One region of the Paenibacillus sp. FSL R5-0345 genome, then DNA from elsewhere that is predicted to be linked to it. Evidence: predicted binding sites of a transcription regulator. Region 1 holds the regulator's gene; each other region holds the start of a gene.

Region 1 (2,276 bases):
TTTTAGATTACTTCCCGGGTTATGAGATACACCTACATTATGACGAGCCAGAATCTCGATCTCTTCATCATTCAAATGAACGCCATGAGCAACAATAGACGGACGTGTGAACATTCCAAGCTTCTCTAAATGAGCTACAGGCCGCAGTCCGTAATCCACTACATTCTGCTCCACTTCGCGTTTCGTTTCGGACATATGGGTATGCATCGGTAAATCCAAATCATGCGCCGCCTGTACAAACTTAACAAAGAAATCCGGCGGGCAAGTATATGGAGCGTGTGGCGAGATCATCGTTGTAATTCTACCGTCAGCCTTTCCATGCCAGTTCCGTGCAAAAGAAATCGCTTCCGCAAGCTTGTGATTCTGTACTTCCTCTGGACAAAGACCGATCACGCCTCTCATCAATACAGAACGGATACCTGACAATTCGACCACCTCAGCTACTCGATCCATATGATCATACATATCCAGGAAGGTTGTAGTGCCACCTTTCAGCATTTCCAGAACAGACAAGGAGGTTCCCCAGTACACATCTTCTCCGGTGAATTTCTCTTCCATCGGCCACATTTTTTCCTGAAGCCACACTTGAAGCGCTAAATCATCTCCATAACCACGAAGCAATGACATTGCGGCATGGCCGTGTGTGTTTACCAGACCAGGCATAAACAACAGACGACTGCCATCAACAACTTGCACACCTTCTTCCATCAAAGGCTCTTCTTTTCCTATGTAAGTGATCAAATCATCTTCAATAGTCATATATCCACTAAGAACAGGCTCATCCGTTCCCGGAATAAGAAAACGCCCGCCTTTGATAATCGTTTTACTACTCTTCATTTCCGCTTTCTTCCTTTCCGTCTTTCAAATAATAAGCAAGACTTTGCAAATCCGTTGTAAAATCGGCTGCATGAACCCGGATATTCGGTGGTGTTTTTAGAATCACTGGTGCAAAATTCAAAATCGCCTCAATGCCAGATTCAATAAGAATATCTGCTACATTCTGCGCTTCTGAGTCAGGTACAGTAATAATCCCAATTCGAATGCCTTGCTCACGAACTGTCTGACCTAGCTCTTCCATGGGTTGAACCGTAAGAGAGTTGATTTTCCGCCCTACCTTAGGTGCATAAGAATCAAATATAGCGGTAATCTTCATAGTATCTTTCAGATAAGCATTATAATTAGATAATGCATGTCCAAGGTTACCGGCACCTACTAATGCCACATTCAGCTGTTGGTCCAGCTTCAAAATATGACGGATTTTCTCAATAAGATAAGTTACGTCATACCCAATACCTTTTCTGCCGAAGTCTCCAAAATACGCTAAATCTTTACGGATTTGAGCGGGATTCAGATCAAGTTTTTGTCCTAATTCTTGCGAGGAAACGGTTAATATTTCACGTTTCTGAAGATCATTCAAGAAACGTAAGTACACAGGAAGTCTGCGAACAACGGCTTCTGATATTTTATCCGATTTCATAATTTACCTCCTAATTTAAGTACTATTCTGTTTGAATCCTATTAAAATTTCTGTACCTCGTCTCAATGAAGAGCGGTATTCTCTTATACCGCCCTTCATTGTGGAGTGATTAATTAAACAGAAGATGTCCTTCTTAAGAAACGCCTCCGTCTTCCAACCACTCTGCTATACGAGGAACCATTTGATCCGTAAGCATATGTTCCATTTTCGGGCCAGGCAACGAATAAAGGAAATACTTTCCATAATGAGATTCGATAACCCTAGTGTCATACACTATAACAATACCCCGATCCTGCGCTGTCCGTACCAGTCTTCCAAATCCTTGCTTGAAGCGGATAACTGCCTGAGGCACCGACAATTTCATAAACGGATTCTTCTTCTGGGCTTGTAATAACTCAGACTTCGCTTCCGCTAGAGGGTGATTAGGCGGTTGAAATGGAAGCCTCACGATGGCTAAGCATGTCAATGCCTCACCCGGAATATCTACTCCCTCCCAGAAGCTGCTAGTTCCAAGCAGAACTGAAGCAGCACTGTCCTGAAAGCGTCGAATCAGCTTACTGCGGCTTCCACCTTCCACGCCTTGACCTAGCACCGTGATTTCTTGTGAGGCTAGAGCTTCTTTCAGAGGATCGTAAACTTGGCGCAGCATCTTGTAAGAAGTAAACAGAACAAGCATCCGTCCGCGTGTCGTAATCGCCGCTTCTGCTAGTGACTGTACGAGCGTATCGACAAATCGGGCATCACCCACACTGCCCTTCACACTAGGGAAATCCCGTGGAATTACTAATAGTGCCTGCTC
Region 2 (2,276 bases), 3.0 Mb from region 1:
CGTTAACCGTTTGGCGAAGTCGGTCATGAACCTCTTTTCTTCCATCCAGGCTTAATACGACATTGTACATTTCCTGATTTAAAAACTCGGTGACCTCATCGTTCAGCAGCATTCCGTTCGTCGTGAAGGTGAAGCGGAACTTCTTTTTGTATTCTTGTTCTTTGCTTCTTGCATAAGCTACGATCTGTTTAACCACTTTCCAGGCCAAAAGCGGTTCCCCGCCGAAAAAGTCGATGTCCAGGTTTCGATGATGACCCGAATTTTCAAGCAGGTAATCGATAGCTTTTTGTCCAACCTCATAGCTCATGATTGCTCGATCTCCGTTGTATTTCCCTTGGCTAGCGAAGCAATAATCGCATGACAAATTACAGGTATGCGCAACATTGAGGCAGAGTGCCTTAACATAAGTTTTCCGTTTTTTTAAATCGAGCGAGAGGTTCTCATACTCATCTTTTGTAAAGAGCTGTCCATCATTTTTAAGTTCCTCGATATCCGCGATGGTTTCTCGAATGTCGCTCTCAGAAATGCTGGAATCATCTTTATATTTATCCAACAGCGTTGCCACGATTTTTTCGGCAGAAGTTTTCTCATAATCCGCTATAATTTCATATGCTAGGTCATCAACAACATGCACCGAGCCACTATAGGTATCGAGCACGATATTGTATCCGTTTAGTTTATATTGATGAATCATACTTACTAATCAAGCTCCTTTTGCACACAAGTAGAAACGGCTTTGCCATCCTGTAGCGGAAGCGTCCATTTCTTAAAAATAGCCGCCCATCAGCAGAGCAATGGGCGGTAAAATTCCGAATCCTATCTGTTCATTGCATTTTCACACTTCTGGTTTGCAACGCCGCAGGAAGTTTTACAAGCGGATTGGCAAGATGTCTGGCATGCGCCGCATCCGCCGTGTTTTGCGGTATCCATCAGTTTGCGGGTGCTCAGTGTTACGATTCTTTTCACGATAAATAACTCCTTCTGTAATTTCTTGTGATCACTTTCACTTAATTTCCATGGAACATCGTAGCAACCTCACGCAAATACGTCTATGATTCCCGTCACCTAGCAGAGCAGAGAGGGCTTAAACATAAGCATCAACGTTAATTTTCGTGCAGTCTTTCATGCTCGTGATCGTAGGATCCCATAGCGGGAACCAGAGTCAGAGCAATGCTAAAAAAGTGACCAAAGAAACAAAAAAGAGACGGCAATGATGCCATCTCTTCAATAACGATTTTTCCTCATACTTGTCCGTAAAGTCCAATAAATATAAGGATTTCATAACACTGTATCCTTCCTTACCAGTAGAGCGACACTCTCCGATTCCATATGCACCATATGCGAACATCCCTCTCATTATCATGGCTATTGTTATGGTGGGAAGAAGTCGCGTAGAATTAGGGATTTTTGTAGAGAGTGTTTCTTGAATATTCAATGAAGTTATTTATTGTTATAATATACTACGCCTTAGTTCATAAAAATATTGCACAATTGGATGCTTTAACTTCATCTTCTCGCTCATGTTTAAAATTCGCTTTTTCCCAACTCGTCTGTCCACTAAAGCTAGAATATTCAATAAGATATCGTCGCTTTCTAAGCTCTCCTCTATGGAAATAGATAAATACTTAGTAGCTATAACAATAAAGTTCGATTTACTTAATGATGTCTGTGCTGACAAAAGCTCCTTTGCAACTTCTGATATTTTTCTGCTTCTTGCAATGACTATTAGCCGATCCTCCGGGATGATCCCCTTACTATCTTTTCTAACCGCTTCAATGTCTTCATGGTTGATAGGAATTTGAAGATCTGAATCATTCTTAATCTCCTGCTCCGTCTGATACCATCTAATTGAGCTAGTTCTATCATTCATATTAAGTACGTTCTTTTTATCTACCGAAATATAACAATTCCCTGATTTATCAGGTAAATAACGGTAACTACTTGCGCGATATTCAACCCTGCCGTATAACGCAGGACAGAGAAAACTCTCCAGTTGTTGCTTCAATTTGCTCCAGGACATGTATCCTCCTATGTTTTATGTTATAAATACCTGTTGAGGCAGTCGTTCTATTATACAATACATAATACAATCCCACTAAAACCTGAATAATATCTTGATATAATCTAATCCTCTATTTGTCACGTCTACATAGAAACAAGCCGATTAGGTATAGACCCCGTGGTCTGGCACCTAATCGGCTTGTTATGTTACGCCTCAAACATTTTCACTTCGGTTATAAGTCTTCCTCGGACAGATAATTCGATAACCGGTACAG
Region 3 (2,276 bases), 1.8 Mb from region 1:
GCAGCTAAGGGATTATGTGAAGCTGATGCTTGAGTACATAGGAGATCCACAGCCGGAGCTGCGAGATAATTTGATCTATTCCACCTTCTACAAATGGACGAACGAGAAACAATGGTTTAGTGATGCAGAGCTTCGTGAACTTCTCTTGATTCTCCTTGACGAGCAGCATTTGTTCTATCACATTGGCAGCAAAGAGGATCAGGCTGTGTTCACAAGAACGTTTTCTGTTCTGGTCGTTGCACTTATTCTTCAGCGGCATAGGGAAAAGGCTTTTTTAGATAGCGCTGAGTTTACAAATGTGAAGGAAGCTCTGATTAGATATTATGAGGAAGAACAGGATTTACGAGGATTTATGCAAGAAGAAGGCTGGGCGCACGCTGCAGCGCATGGTGCAGATGCCTTGGATGAACTGGTATTGTGCTCGGAGAGTGATGCTGCAATCAGGGAAGAGGTTCTGGCGGTCATCCAAAGAATGCTTTACAACAATCATCAGTACATTTTTAGCGATGAAGAAGATGAACGGATGGCTACGATTGTAGCTACAATCATAGATCATCATTTACTTCCGCAGCAGTCAATTGTCGACTGGGTCAGCAGCTTGGAGCAATGTGGTGGGTGGCCAAGAAGTCGCAACAAGTATGTTGCTCGTGTGAATACAAAGAATTTCCTTCGTTCTCTTTACTTTAGGTTGCTTCCAACAATGAAGAATCAGGATATGGTGAACGCTTTATTGAAGTCGGAGATGAAATTAAATGAATTTACACAATAAGTATTTAATCACCTAAGCGTATATAAAAAATATCGAAAATTTTAATCAATCGATTTTAATGTAATAAAAATCACAAAACTTTAGAAAAATTCAAAAACTTTGTGACATTTATAACTTGATAAGTGCTATAATAGAAATATGGCGTTAAAAGTTATTATTTTTTATTACTATTAAGCAGCAAAGCTTATTTGCAGAGGAGATTCGGATATGTCAGAAACAATCACTCAAACAACCCCTGAACAAGAATCACCAAAATTAGTTGTTACTCAAGAACAAATGAATGTTCTTGAGCAGCTATTGAAGCCTGAAGTTCAGGAATCGTTAACTGTCTTAGTAGAACAGTTGCCAAAATTAACAGAGCTTGTCGGCGTGCTCACAAAGTCATATGACTTTGTTCAAACTGTCGCTGCGGATGAAGTCTTGAAAAGTGATACGGTAAGTGCAATTAAAGAGCTTGCTGAACCTGTGGTGCATTCTGCGAAGAATATGGCAGCTACAGTGATCGAAGCGCAAGATCGTGCGAATGAAAGTAGCGATGTGATCGGTGTATTTGGTCTAATGAAGATGATGAAAGATCCACAAGCACAAAAGCTTTTCCGTTTTGTAAATGCTTATCTTCAAGTTGCCGGCGAACGCAGTCAGCAGAAATAATATTTTTTATATCTCATTCGTAAGGACGGAGGAAACATCATGTCTAAACATATTGTCATTCTAGGAGCAGGTTATGGTGGTTTACTAAGCGCCTTGACTGTACGCAAGTACCTAAAGAAAGACGAAGCTAAAATTACAGTCGTTAATCAATATCCTACTCATCAAATTATTACAGAATTGCATCGTCTTGCAGCAGGTAGTGTTGCAGAAGGTGCTGTTGCTATGCCGCTAGCTAAGCTTTTTGCAGGTAAAGATATCGACCTGAAAATTGCAAAAGTTAATTCTTTTTCTGTTGAGAACAAACAAATTACACTATCTGATGGTGTGACATTATCCTACGATGCTTTGGTTGTGGGTCTTGGAAGCACAACAGCTTATTTTGGCATTCCAGGTCTTGAGCAATACAGCATGGTCTTGAAATCTGCAGCGGATGCTAACAGAATTCATCGTCACATTGACGAACGTATCCGTGAATATGCAAAGTCTAAAAATCCAGCGGATGCAAGCATTCTAATCGGCGGCGGTGGCTTAACAGGTGTTGAACTGGTTGGTGAAATCGCTGATGTGTTGCCAACACTCACTAAGAAATATGGTGTGGATCCTAAAGAAATTAAACTGATGCTGGTTGAAGCAGGTCCTAAGATTCTTCCGGTATTGCCAGATGCACTGATCGAACGCGCAGTGGCAAGCTTAGAAAAACGTGGTGTACAATTCTTGACAGGTCTACCTGTGACGAATGTAGCAGATAATGTAATTGACTTGAAAGACGGTCAAAAAATTGTTGCTAACACATTTGTATGGACGGGCGGCGTACAAGGAAATCCACTGATTGGTGAGTCCGGTCTTGAAGTGAACC

Evidence for each region. The regulator Rex, encoded in region 1, represses fermentation and respiration genes when NADH is low (regulators of the CRP and FNR family bind a similar motif). The targets are predictions, from matches to a motif close to TTGTGAAATATTTCACAA.
Region 2: the regulator Rex is predicted to act here: its motif matches at 992-1,009, upstream of scfA (six-cysteine ranthipeptide SCIFF).
Region 3: the regulator Rex is predicted to act here: its motif matches at 828-845, upstream of R50345_RS11635 (helical membrane plugin domain-containing protein).

What each region holds. Positions count from the first base shown of each region.
Region 1 is NZ_CP009281.1:4,517,068-4,519,343, forward strand. It holds gene R50345_RS20040 (amidohydrolase) at 1-837, opposite strand, end outside; gene R50345_RS20045 (redox-sensing transcriptional repressor Rex) at 827-1,477, opposite strand; gene dinG (ATP-dependent DNA helicase DinG) at 1,611-2,276, opposite strand, start outside.
Region 2 is NZ_CP009281.1:731,938-734,213, reverse strand. It holds gene scfB (thioether cross-link-forming SCIFF peptide maturase) at 1-694, opposite strand, end outside; gene scfA (six-cysteine ranthipeptide SCIFF) at 817-966, opposite strand; gene R50345_RS03300 (SF0329 family protein) at 1,451-2,020, opposite strand.
Region 3 is NZ_CP009281.1:2,703,021-2,705,296, forward strand. It holds gene R50345_RS11630 (DUF2785 domain-containing protein) at 1-769, shown strand, start outside; gene R50345_RS11635 (helical membrane plugin domain-containing protein) at 977-1,420, shown strand; gene R50345_RS11640 (NAD(P)/FAD-dependent oxidoreductase) at 1,460-2,276, shown strand, end outside.